One region of the Paenibacillus sp. FSL M7-1046 genome, then DNA from elsewhere that is predicted to be linked to it. Evidence: predicted binding sites of a transcription regulator. Region 1 holds the regulator's gene; each other region holds the start of a gene.
What was found. Region 1 encodes Rex, which represses fermentation and respiration genes when NADH is low (regulators of the CRP and FNR family bind a similar motif). Its sites were predicted from a motif close to TTGTGAAATATTTCACAA; they were not measured.
Positions count from the first base shown of each region.

Region 2: qoxA (cytochrome aa3 quinol oxidase subunit II) is a predicted target of Rex. The motif match lies at 921-938, and genes of this name have one in related genera.
Region 3: NYE29_RS00555 (flavocytochrome c) is a predicted target of Rex. The motif match lies at 1,163-1,180, and genes of this name have one in related genera.
Region 4: pflB (formate C-acetyltransferase) is a predicted target of Rex. The motif match lies at 1,502-1,519, and genes of this name have one in related genera.

Region 1 covers NZ_JBBOXB010000001.1:4,958,035-4,961,245, forward strand. The annotation lists gene dinG (ATP-dependent DNA helicase DinG) at 1-1,298, shown strand, start outside; gene NYE29_RS21890 (redox-sensing transcriptional repressor Rex) at 1,312-2,079, shown strand; gene NYE29_RS21895 (amidohydrolase) at 2,066-3,211, shown strand, end outside.
Region 2 covers NZ_JBBOXB010000001.1:1,132,894-1,136,104, forward strand. The annotation lists gene NYE29_RS04780 (polysaccharide deacetylase) at 1-678, opposite strand, end outside; gene qoxA (cytochrome aa3 quinol oxidase subunit II) at 1,184-2,200, shown strand; gene qoxB (cytochrome aa3 quinol oxidase subunit I) at 2,244-3,211, shown strand, end outside.
Region 3 covers NZ_JBBOXB010000001.1:144,740-147,950, reverse strand. The annotation lists gene NYE29_RS00560 (DUF4367 domain-containing protein) at 1-1,010, shown strand, start outside; gene NYE29_RS00555 (flavocytochrome c) at 1,198-2,748, shown strand; gene NYE29_RS00550 (NAD(P)/FAD-dependent oxidoreductase) at 2,819-3,211, opposite strand, start outside.
Region 4 covers NZ_JBBOXB010000001.1:4,659,027-4,662,237, reverse strand. The annotation lists gene pflB (formate C-acetyltransferase) at 1-1,414, opposite strand, end outside; gene adhE (bifunctional acetaldehyde-CoA/alcohol dehydrogenase) at 1,675-3,211, opposite strand, start outside.

The sequences.
Region 1 (3,211 bases):
CTTCGGAGTGGAGCGGCGTAATCGATAAAATCTATCCCGACCTGCTTACTGTAAAGGAAACTTGGGATACACTGAGCGACAAGCTGTTCGGCCTATTGCCCGAACGAAGCGATGCAGCGGCAGGTGAAGCTGGCCAGCTGGTCACACGCCTGCTTCCCGGCAGCAAGCCTAAAGATTGGGAAGAGCTGGCGGCGCTGGAGAATACGCTGCACTTAGCCTTGAGCGACATCATCCGCAGAGGTGACAAAATGCTCAGCGAGATGCGCGATACAGAGAGTCAGTCGTCTTCGGACAGCCTGGTGACCGATATCGGAGGCTTGTTCAAGGATTTGGCATCCATCCGGGAACAAATCCGCTTCTTTATGGGTCTCAGTGACGATAATATCGTGTACTGGATGGAAGGGAGCGGCAACTACCGGGGCAAGTCGCTTCAGCTATACGCCGTGCCTGTCGATGTAAGCAGCCAGCTCAAGGATCTGTTCTTCGACAAGAAGAAGAGCATAGTGCTGACCTCGGCCACGTTATCGGTCGACAAGTCCTTTCAGTTCATGATTGACAACCTTGGTCTTTCTGAAGCCTCAGAGCAAGGGCGTCTCATGACAGCGCTGCTGCCTTCACCGTTCAAGTACCGTGAACAGGCGCTGCTAGTCATCCCGCGCGATTTCCCCAGTGTTAAGGGCAGCGTAGGCGATGCGCGTTTTGTAGACAAGCTGGTGCATTCGCTGGCTGAAGCGGCGGCGGCGACCAAGGGGCGGATGCTGGTGCTGTTCACCTCCTATAAAATGCTGCGCCAGGTTTATGATCCGCTGAAAGAGGCCTTGGCTTCCCAGGACATTACGGTTCTGGGCCAGGGTGTGGAAGGAGGCAGCCGCAGCAAGCTGATCCGGCGTTTTCAGGACAGCTCTGCATCGGTATTGCTTGGAACAAGCAGTTTCTGGGAAGGAGTCGACATCCCTGGCGAGGCGCTGACCTGTCTTGCGATTGTAAGGCTGCCGTTTCAGCCGCCGAATCATCCGCTGGCCGAGGCAAAGGCGGAGCTTCTGCAGGCCCAGAAGAAGAATCCTTTTATGAAAATGTCTGTTCCACAAGCAGTGATCCGGTTCAAACAGGGTTTTGGACGATTGGTCCGCACTGCGCAGGACCGGGGAATTGTTATTGTATATGATACCAGGGTCATCGAAGCTTATTACGGGAAGTACTTCCTGTATTCACTCCCTGGTCCGAAGATGGAGCACATGCTTACCGATCAGATGGTTCCGCGGATTGCGGAATGGCTTGAAGAGGGCGGCGTTTCCTAATCTGTCATTGTTTATGAATTTTTCCATCTCTTTGTACCATAGGCTGTGTCCCGTTCGCGGAGCGGGCACTGCACGTGGTTGTCATACGATATCGCGTCAGTGCAATTCTAAATTAGGAGGAGAAAACATGAAATCGGATAAAATATCGGAGGCCGTCGTTCGCAGACTCCCAGTGTACCTGCGTTTCCTGAACGATCTCCAAAAGCGTGAAATCTCAACCGTTTCTTCTCAGGAACTCGGGCAGAAGCTGGACCTTAATCCGGCGCAGATTCGTAAGGATCTGGCCTATTTTGGTGATTTCGGCAGAAAAGGCATTGGATATGACGTGTCTTATCTCATCGAAAAGATCCGTCACATTTTGAAACTGGATCAACAAATCAATGTGGCCCTGGTAGGTGCCGGTAACCTCGGTCATGCCTTGTCCAATTACAATGCTTATCTGAAGGATACTATGAAAATCACCGCTGTATTTGATTCTTACGCTCCCAAGATTGGACAAAAGATCAACTCTCTTACGGTTCAGCCGATGGAAGAGCTGGGTCAGACCATCCGCGATCAGGGAATCCGGATCGGGATCATCACTGTACCGGACAGCGAAGCACAGAATGTGGCTGATATTCTGGTAGAATCGGGCATCGAGGCGATCCTGAATTTTGCACCGGTCATTCTGAAGACACCTGCAACCATCCGGATTCATGCTGCCGACTTTACGACTGACCTGCAAAGTCTGGCGTATTATTTACATGATGGAAAGGAAGGAATTACAGATGAGCAGCAATAAGATGGTAATTGCAAACGGACGTTTTCTGGTTCCCGGAAGCGAGAAGCCTGTCTTGAGCGGTTATATGACTATAGAAAATGATTTGATCACATACATAGGGGAAGAGAAGCCCGTTATTGAAGAAGGCACAGTGACGCTCGACGGCAGCCGGCTGCTGTTCATGCCGGGTCTGGTCAACACCCATGGCCATGCTGCGATGTCGCTGCTGCGCGGCTACGGGGATGATATGGTCCTTCAAGCCTGGCTGCAGGAGAAAATGTGGCCGATGGAGGAGAAGTTTACCGGAGATGATGTCTACTGGGGCACTTCCTTATCCGTTCTGGAGATGCTGAAAGGCGGCACAACCACCTTTTTGGATATGTATGATCATATGGACCGGGTGGCCGAGGTGGTCGAACATTCCGGTATCCGTGCGGTGCTGATGCGAGGTGTTATTGGTCTATGTCCTGAAGAGGTGCAGAACCAGAAGCTTGCGGAAGCTGTTGCGTTCGCCCGCAACTGGCACGGCAAGGCTGACGGCAGAATTACATCCATGATTTCACCGCATGCCCCGTATACTTGTCCTCCGGACTTTTTCATGCGGTTCGTGCAGGCGGCACATGACCTGGACCTGCCGATGCATACGCATATGTCGGAAACGCTGCGTGAAGTGGAGCAGAATGCCGCTGATTACGGCCTGCGTCCTGTAGCGCACCTGGAGAAGCTGGGGATGTTCACCCGCCCGTCCTTAATCGCCCATGGTGTCCACCTGAACGATGAGGAGATCGAAATCCTCGCCCGCCACAAGGTGGGTGTATCCCACAACCCGGGAAGTAACCTGAAGCTGGCCAGCGGGGTTGCACGGGTGCCTGAGCTGCTGAGAGCCGGAGTCAAAGTTTCGCTGGGTACGGACGGGGCGGCAAGCAACAATAATCTCGATATGTTCGAGGAAATGCGGCTTGCAGCACTGATCCATAAGGGAGTCAGCGGCGATCCTACCGCAGTTCCGGCACCGGAAGCGCTGCTGATGGCCACGCAATACGGGGCGGAATCGGTCTTCCTGAACCAGGTCGGACGTCTTGCAGCGGGGATGAAGGCTGATTTTATTGCAATTGATATCGACCAGCCTCATTTACTGCCGCATAGCGACTTG
Region 2 (3,211 bases), 3.8 Mb from region 1:
GTGGCTTTCCTCTTCAATTCGTTTCACTGCCGATGGATACCGGTTCATATTGGGTCCAAGCATAAAAAAGGTCGCCTTTACCTCATTTTCGCCCAGAATATCCAGCAGTTGCGAAGTCGTTGCCGACGGTCCGTCGTCAAAGGTAAGATACACTATCCTCCCTTGCTTGCCCGGGGTTGTCTCCGGAGCCGGCTTTGCGCTGACAATCGGCTTTAATTCGCTCTTGAATTGGCTTACGAACGCCGCATCATCCAAAGCCGCCGATGTATCCCGCACTCTTAGTAAATATTTATCCGGCTCAAAGGTTATCATATACCCAAGATAAGTACTTATCCGCAGCGGAACCATCAGCGATCCATTCTGCACAAAGGTACTTATTGGAACAATGGTATCATTCTGGAGTTTGGCGCCTCCGTCATTTTTGAGCAGTAAAAGGGATTTGCCGCCTCCGGCGATCTGAACCCCGTCCTGAAGCATGGAAATGTTCCACTTCAGCTTCTGTGCCAAAGCGCGTACTGGAACATAATAGTTACCTTTTACAGAAACAGCTTCTATTTCCGTCAGTGTGTCGTTCACACCAAGACGTAATGAGGCATTCGTTCCGGCTGCGATTGCCGTGTTCTGTAGAATACCAAAACATAAGAATAAAGACATGAATAACAGCATTGTTTTTTTCATTCGCACAAGCAGTAATCTCCTATCTATGTATATTTATCTATACTTTATCACACATAGATAGATTTGAATTTGAGAGATTGTAACCGCCCAAAGAATATCTTGTTACTTTTTCACAGTGACAAAAGACATATTCTTAATATTTATCAAAAAATCGCAACAATCGTCGAAAGCTGTCGCGGCCGCAAAAAGCGGTTAAAATCAGGCTTTATTGCTAAAATTAATTGTGACGAAATTAGTAACATTTGTGAAAAAGTGAACAAAATTTGAACAACCTTAAAATTACCTTAAACCGCACCACTACAGTGATCTTTGTCATACCTTACGACATTTGTAACAATTCGATCACACATATTTAACTTGTTCGCCATTATTAAGGCCTTATGTGGATTTAATGTTAAAATATGTATTTTGCATTATGGGTAAGTAGTTCTTACTATAGATACAGGTTAATGTTTATTGGCTAATGAACGGCAATGAAAAGAAGTATTGAAGGAAGGAGTTCTATATGAAAAAAAAGGGTCCGTTATACGCTTTGTTCCTCAGCCTAATCCTTCTTCTGCCGGGATGCAGTTCGCTCACCGTTCTGAATCCGAAGGGTCCGGCCGCACGCACTTTATCTGACACCATCATCCTGTCCATTCTGGTGATGATCGGGGTCCTGGCAGTTGTCTACATCTTATATATATTCGTACTGGTGAAATACCGGGCGAAAAAAAGCAACGAAGGTTACATTCCAGAACATGAGGAGGGCAACAAGGTTCTCGAAGCCATCTGGATTATTATCCCGATTATCATCGTAACCTTTTTGTCAGTAGTGACTGTAAAATCAACCCATGCGGTTGAGAATGTCGCGGAGGAATACAAGGACCAGAAGCCTTTGGTTATTTACGCCTCTTCCTCCAACTGGAAATGGCATTTCAGCTATCCTGAGGAGGGAATTGAAACCGTAAACTACGTCAATTTCCCGATTCACCGTGCGGTAGAGTTCAGACTGTACTCTTTCGGCACCATCACCAGCTTCTGGATTCCACAGCTTGCCGGACAGAAGTACGCGATGAGCGACATGCTTACAAAACTTAATCTCTCCGCCGACACCGCAGGTTCATTTATCGGCAAGAACTCGAACTTTAGCGGTAAAGGCTTCGCCCACATGGAATTCGAGGCGCTTGTGATGAGCGACAAAGAATATGCCGAATGGGTCAAAGAGGTTAAGGATACCGCGCCTAAGCTTACGGAGGATGATTTCAAAGGCCTGCTGGCTGCCGAACATCTTGGACGCAAAACCTATTCCTCCACCCATTTGGAGTTCAGCCCGCCGCCGGGAGACCATAGCGAGCATATGAGCGGCGATGGTACGGAAATGGATATAGATAACGGAAATATGGATCATCAGGATAACAAGGACATCCACCCTTCTCCTGAACCGTCCAGCCAGACCGAATTTGACAGCGAGCCCAACCCTGAGGTGAATGAGCCGCTTCCAAGCTCACCTGTAGAAGAACACACACACGAGGGCCACTAACTCGTTCACAGTTTAATGTAACAACCTGAAAGGAGCTACCCTAATGGATTTAGACAAATTTAAGGTTCACGGCGAACCCCTGATATATGGAGCAATGATCAGTATCGCTCTTGCGACCATCGGGATTCTCGTTGGGCTTACCTATTTCAAGAAATGGGGATACCTCTGGCGCGAATGGCTTACAACTGTAGACCATAAGAAGATCGGGGTTATGTATATCCTGGCCGCACTGCTTATGCTGTTCCGCGGCGGTGTTGACGCCATGATGATGCGTCTGCAAACGGCAGCGCCGGAAATGAAATTCCTCGATGCCCAGCATTATAACGAGGTCTTTACCACCCATGGTCTGATCATGATTCTGTTCATGGCCATGCCGTTTATCATCGGTTTAATGAACGTGATTATCCCACTGCAGATCGGCGCGCGAGATGTGGCCTTTCCGCGGCTGAACGCGGTCAGCTTCTGGCTCTTCTTCATGGGAGCTATGCTGCTTAACATTTCGTTCGTAATCGGCGGCTCGCCGGATGCCGGGTGGTCGGCTTACTTCCCGCTAGCGAGTCTGGAATTCAGCCCTACGGTCGGTAATAACTATTACTCCCTGGCGCTGCAGATTTCCGGTATCGGGACACTGATCACAGGCGTTAACTTCATCGTGACGATTCTTAAAATGCGTGCACCAGGCATGACGCTGATGAAGATGCCAATGTTCACCTGGTCCGTACTGATTACGAACATTATTATCGTATTTGCCTTCCCTGTGCTGACTGTGGCACTTGCCCTGATGATGTTCGACCGGCTGTTTGGCTCTCAATTCTTCACGATGGCTAACGGCGGGATGGATATGCTCTGGGCCAACCTGTTCTGGGTGTGGGGACATCCGGAGGTATATATCGTTATTTTGCCGGCATTCGGTATTTACAGCGAAATTATCGCCACCTTCTCCAAAAAGAATTTGTACGGCTACACTTCCATGGTCGTCAGTATGCTGCTTATCTCCCTGCTGTCCTTCCT
Region 3 (3,211 bases), 4.8 Mb from region 1:
CAGAAGAGCAGACAGCGCTGCAGACACTTCCGCCAAACGAAGGGGCTCCTAACGTGATGCGCAGGCTGGAGACAGAAGCCGCGGCTGGGCGGGGCCGGAGGAGATTCCTGCGGATTCCGGTGCAGGGCTGGGTGGCGGCACTCCTTGTATTGGTCTTGCTGGGCGGCGGCTATACCCAGTATTCCGGTGAAGTCCGGCAGGGGGCTGGAGCTCAGTATAAGGTGTTGCCGTATAAGCCGCTTCCGGCGACGACATCAGGTGGTATGATAGAGAAGCCGAATGAACCCTTGATTCCCTGGCCGGCCAAGGCGCAGCCGAGCAAAGAGGATGAACTCTACAAGATGAAATATTCAAAGGGCTACAATGCCATTGAGACGCTGCTGCTTCCTGGAGAGTATGCCACCTATGTTATCAAACGTGAAGACGGGAAAGAAGAATCTCATCTTGGCTTGTACTGCCCGCCGATCATAGTCAAGGACTATTCCACTTATAAGACCAGTGTCGAGAAGCACCACGCTCCGGAAGTGAAGCAGCCGGGGTATATGCCGGACGGGTATGCCTTGGACGAGGCGTTTATCAAGCCTTCTTTTATAAAAGTTGAAGATGACAAGCAGTTTAAAGGCGAAAGCGAGATAGACCTGGGAGACAACTTCCGGATGACCTGGAAACGGGAGAAGGCGGAGAACATTGCCTATGATTCTTCTACACTTGTGTACAAGAAGGGGAAGATTCAGGTGAGAATCAGTGCCTCACGAGTTGATGAAAAAGCTAAACCGGCAGAAAGCCTGATGTGGACCAAAACGACAAAGGTGGAGAATATTGATATTGGCGGCAAGCAGCTAATTTATCTCGAACCCTCCAGCAACGAAAAGATTGACCTGGGGTATAAGTATAGACTGGTCTGGTCTGACCCGGAAGCGCAGATCATCTATAATATGTCGGTTCGCCAGGAGAAATCTGAGTTGACCAAGGATGAGGTCATCCGCATTGCTGCCGGTATGATGAATTAAACGAATGCAGATATTACGCTCAGGGCTGTTTCGCTACCTATGATAGCGGGACAGCCCTCGCTGCCCCAGCAGCAAATCCAGTTACTTTAGTTACTAAATGTTTTTTTTAATTACGTAAGCTTCCAAGAACAGCATCTTTGCCGCTATGATTATTGTGAAAATATGCACAAGGGGGCAAAGATTACACATGAAAAAGAAAACAGCAGCTGCTCTTCTTCTCATTCTCTCCGTCATGCTTGTTATCGCTGGATGCGGTAACGGAAACAGCAACAACAATACCAGCAGCAACGCAAATGAGAACAAGAGCAAGAACAGCGCGACAAACGCGCCGAAAGAAACTGAAGCCGTTTCGGGGGCATCCGAAGCAAGCTATACACCGTTCGATCAATTAAAAGATAAATATGATATTATCATTGTCGGTGCAGGCGGGGCTGGGATGTCTGCTGCACTTGAGGCAAAAGAAAAAGGCATGAATCCGGTTATTTTGGAAAAAATGCCGGTTGCCGGCGGGAACACAACAAAGTCATCTTCCGGAATGAACGCTTCGCAAACGAAATTCCAAAAAGAGCAGGGCATTGAAGACAGCAATGATTTATTTTATGAAGAGACATTAAAAGGCGGTCATGATACCAACGATAAAGAAATGCTCCGTTTCTTCGTTGACAATTCAGCAAGTGCTATTGATTGGCTGGATTCCATCGGAATTCGCTTGAACAACATCACGATTACTGGCGGGATGAAGGAAAAACGTACACACCGTCCTGAAGATGGTTCAGCGGTCGGACAATACCTTGTCAAAGGTTTGGTGAAAAACGTACAAGAAAAAGGCATCCCGCTTTTTGTGAACGCGGATGTGAAGGAGATAACTGAAAAAGACGGCAAGGCAAACGGCGTCAAAGTCCTCTTTAACCAAAAGGATGAGAAAACCATTACAGCGGCTGCTGTTATTGTGACGACCGGCGGTTTCGGCGCGAATATGGATATGATTTCTAAAGTGAGACCTGACTTGGAAGGATATGTGACTACAAATCAGATCGGCAGCACCGGTGACGGCATCCAGATGATTGAGAAGCTCGGCGGCACGACAGTCGATATGGATCAAATTCAGGTTCACCCGACGGTGCAGCAGGACAAATCCTATCTCATTGGGGAAGCTGTCCGCGGTGAAGGCGCTCTGCTTGTCTCAAGTGAAGGCAAACGGTTCACCAATGAACTGGACACGCGGGACAAAGTCACGGCTGCAATCAATACACTTCCTGAGAAATCGGCTTTCCTTGTATTTGATTCCGGCGTAAAGACCCGTGTTAAAGCGATTGAACAGTACGATAAGATGGGCTTTGTGATCCAAGGAGATTCTATCGAGGCATTGGCCAAAGAAATGAATGTCCCGACAGATCAGCTGCAAAAGACACTGGACACCTGGAACAGCTCGGTGAAGAATAAAAAGGATGCTGAATTCGGCAGAACTACAGGAATGGACAACGACTTGTCCGGTGCGCCATACTATGCTATTAAAATCGGCCCCGGGATCCATTACACCATGGGCGGCGTAAAAATCAACACGAACACAGAAGTTCTGAATAAAGACGGCAAACCTATTACAGGACTGTTTGCGGCTGGGGAAGTTGTAGGCGGCCTGCACGGACAAAACCGGATCGGCGGCAACTCTGTAGCAGAAATCATTATTTTTGGCCGTCAGGCAGGTATTAAATCTGCTGAATTCGTAAAAGCACAATAAGTAATCAATACCTCTTCTACTAGGCAGAATAAAAGCTTGGGCTCAACAGAGCCCAAGCTTTTTGCTGCTTTTATGCCTGTACGGCGGGAGAAGGAGACGGCTTGCTTGACCGGGTCAGCGAGAACAGCTCCAGCTCGGGCCGGTATTTGCCGGCAAGGGTATCGGCCAGAAGCTCGGCAGCGATCATGCTGTAGACCGTGCCGTTTCCGCCATATCCTTCAATGAAATAGCAGTGGGGATACTCTGGATGCGGGCCCATATAGGGCAGTCCGTCCCGGGTTGAGCCGAAGACGGCTCCCCATGAATATTCCGCTTCGATCCCCCGGATTTCCGGGAAGAGGGTTTCCAGCTCTTCAAGCAGCCGCTGGCCCTGGGAGAGCACGCGGATATCCCGGCGCTCCGGATCGGTCAACGGCTCATCTTTGCCTCCCGCAATAATGCGGTTATCCGGCGTAGTCCGGAA
Region 4 (3,211 bases), 300 kb from region 1:
TGTAATCCAGATATTCGGAAGTGATTGCAGGGAATTCAGGTCCAACTTGTACGCCTGATTTCTCGTCTACACCACCATTGATCGCGTACAGCAAAGCTTTCGCCAGGTTGGCGCGGGCGCCGAAGAACTGCATTTGTTTACCAATGCGCATTGGGGATACGCAGCAAGCAATTGCGTAATCTTCACCCCAATATGGACGCATTACATCGTCATTCTCATATTGGATAGCGCTGGTTTCGATGGAAACCTTGGCACAATATTTTTTAAAGCCTTCAGGCAGTCTTTCGGACCACAGAACCGTCAAGTTAGGCTCTGGAGCAGGTCCCAGGTTGTACAGGGTATGCAAGAAGCGGAAGCTGTTCTTAGTTACGCGTGTTGTTCCGTCTTCAGCCATACCACCGATGGATTCCGTTACCCAAGTAGGGTCGCCGGAAAACAGTTCATTATAGTCAGGCGTACGCAGGAATTTCACAATACGCAGTTTCATTACGAAATGGTCAACGATTTCTTGTGCTTGTTCTTCAGTAAGAGTACCTTCTTCAAAATCGCGCTGTGCATAGATGTCGAGGAAGGAAGATACGCGTCCCAGAGACATTGCAGCACCGTTTTGTTCTTTTACTGCTGCCAGATAACCGAAGTATACCCATTGAGTAGCTTCTTTGAAGTTGTTCGCCGGTTTGGAAATATCAAGACCGTGAGCGGCAGCCATTTCTTTCAGCTCGCCCAAAGCGCGGATTTGCTCCGACAGCTCTTCGCGCAACCGGATTACTTCTTCAGTCATGGAATCAACTTCAAGCTCGGTTAGTTGTTGTTTCTTGTCTTTGATCAGGAAATCAATACCGTACAGGGCAATACGACGGTAGTCACCGATAATGCGTCCGCGGCCGTAAGCATCAGGAAGACCTGTAATAACGCCGGATTTACGCACTGCTCTCATGTCAGGTGTATATGCATCAAACACGCCTTGGTTATGCGTTTTGCGGATATTCGTAAACATTTCGACAATGTTGTTCGGAAGCTCGAAGCCATAAGCTTTGGTGGCATCGATCATCATCTTAATACCGCCGAACGGTTGAACAGAACGTCTGAAAGGAGCATCAGTCTGTACGCCTACAATCTGTTCTTTGTCCTTGTCGATGTAGCCTGGCTTGTGGGAAGTGATGGTGGAGACAGTATCCAGGGAAACATCCCATACGCCGCCTCTTTCTCTTTCTTCCTTGCTCAGCTGGGAGATAATCTTCCACAGTTCAGTAGTATTGCTGGTAGGACCCACGAGGAAATCTTCGTTTCCTTCATAAGGCTTGATGTTCTTGGAAATAAATTCGTTAACGTCGACTTTTCTGGCCCATTTACCTTTTGTAAAACTTCTCCAACTAGACTTCACTTCTTGTACATCTTTTTCAATCACCGACATGCTAAATCCCTCCATTTATATTTATTATATTTGTAGAGATCGCGGGCTTGAAGGTTAATCCCGTGTCTCGTGATCCCAAAGATATGGTTGTAATTAAATTCACAATCGCGTCTTCATAACTGGGACCGTTCTTTATATAAACATTTTAGTTTATTTTCTGAAAAAGGACTGTGACAAATATCACCTTTCCGGTGATATTTGTCACTACCATCCCCTTCCATATTAACCTATAACCTTATTCTTTGCTAAGCAATCACCAATTAGTTGTCGAATCTTCCGTAGAATGCGTTGCGGTATACATCAGCAAGTTCAGTAACCAGCGGCAGTTTAGGGTTGGCAGTAGTACATTGGTCTTCAAATGCACGGTCAGCCAGATAGTCTACGCGGGATTCGAAATCCTTAGGATCAAAGCCGAGTTGTTGGAACGACTCTTCAATGCCCAATTTTTTGTTCATGTCGCGGATTGCATTGATCAGGCTGGTTACGCCTTCTTCGGTAGTGCGTGCAGGCAATCCCAGAATACGGGCGATTTCAGCATAACGTTCGTCAGCTACAAAGTGCGAATATTTAGGGAACGAAGCAAACTTCGTTGGTTTCTTGGCATTGTAACGGATAACGTGCGGCATCAGGATGGCATTGGTACGTCCATGAGCCGTGTGGTATTGACCGCCCCATTTGTGCGCCAAGCTGTGGTTGATGCCCAGGAATGCATTGGCAAATGCCATACCAGCCAGCGTCGATGCGTTGTGCATTTTTTCGCGGGCAAGTTTGTCGCCTTCAAGTGCGGATTTCTCCAGGTATTGGAATACCAGCTGGATGGCTTTGATAGCCAGACCATCGGAGTAGTCACTTGCCATAACAGAAACATAAGCTTCAATCGCATGTGTCAATACGTCCATACCTGTATCGGCAACAGCAGTCTTAGGCAAGCTATATACAAACTCAGGGTCGATGATCGCTACGTCCGGAGTCAGCTCATAGTCTGCAAGCGGATATTTAGTATTATTTGCAGTAGTTTTGTCAGTAATAACCGCGAAAGAGGTTACTTCCGAACCTGTACCCGATGTTGTTGGAATAGCTACAAATTTAGCTTTGTTGCCGAGCTTAGGGAATTTGTATACCCGTTTGCGGATATCCATGAACTTTTGTTTCAGACCGTTAAAGTCAGCATCCGGGTGTTCATAGAACAGCCACATTCCTTTTGCAGCATCCATTGGGGAACCGCCGCCGAGTGCGATGATGCAGTCCGGTTGGAATCTGTTCATCATAGCTGTACCTTTTTCCACGGTAGTTGTCGATGGATCCGGTTCAACTTCCGAGAACACTTCGATCGCTACAGGAGTCTGGCGTTGACGCAGGTAATGCTCCACTCTTTCTACATAACCCAGTTTAACCATCATAGGGTCAGTGATAATTGCTACGCGGGTAATATCAGGCATTTTGGCCAGGTATTGAGTGGATCCCTTTTCGAAATAAATCTTATCAGGCACCTTAAACCATTGCATATTCACGGTACGACGGTTCACCCTTTTCACATTGATCAGATTGATGGCAGTTACGTTTTGCGATACCGAGTTGCGTCCATAAGATCCGCAGCCCAGAGTCAGCGAAGCGATATTAGTATTGTAAATGTCGCCGATGGCGCCATGTGTTGAAGGCGAGTTAACAAGAATACGTCCAGTTTGCAGACGGTTCGAGAACTTCATGATAACTTCTTCATTGTTGGAATGGATAGCCGAGCTGTGTCCCATGCCGCCGAATTCAACAACTTGAGCTGCGCGTTCAATCCCTTGGTCA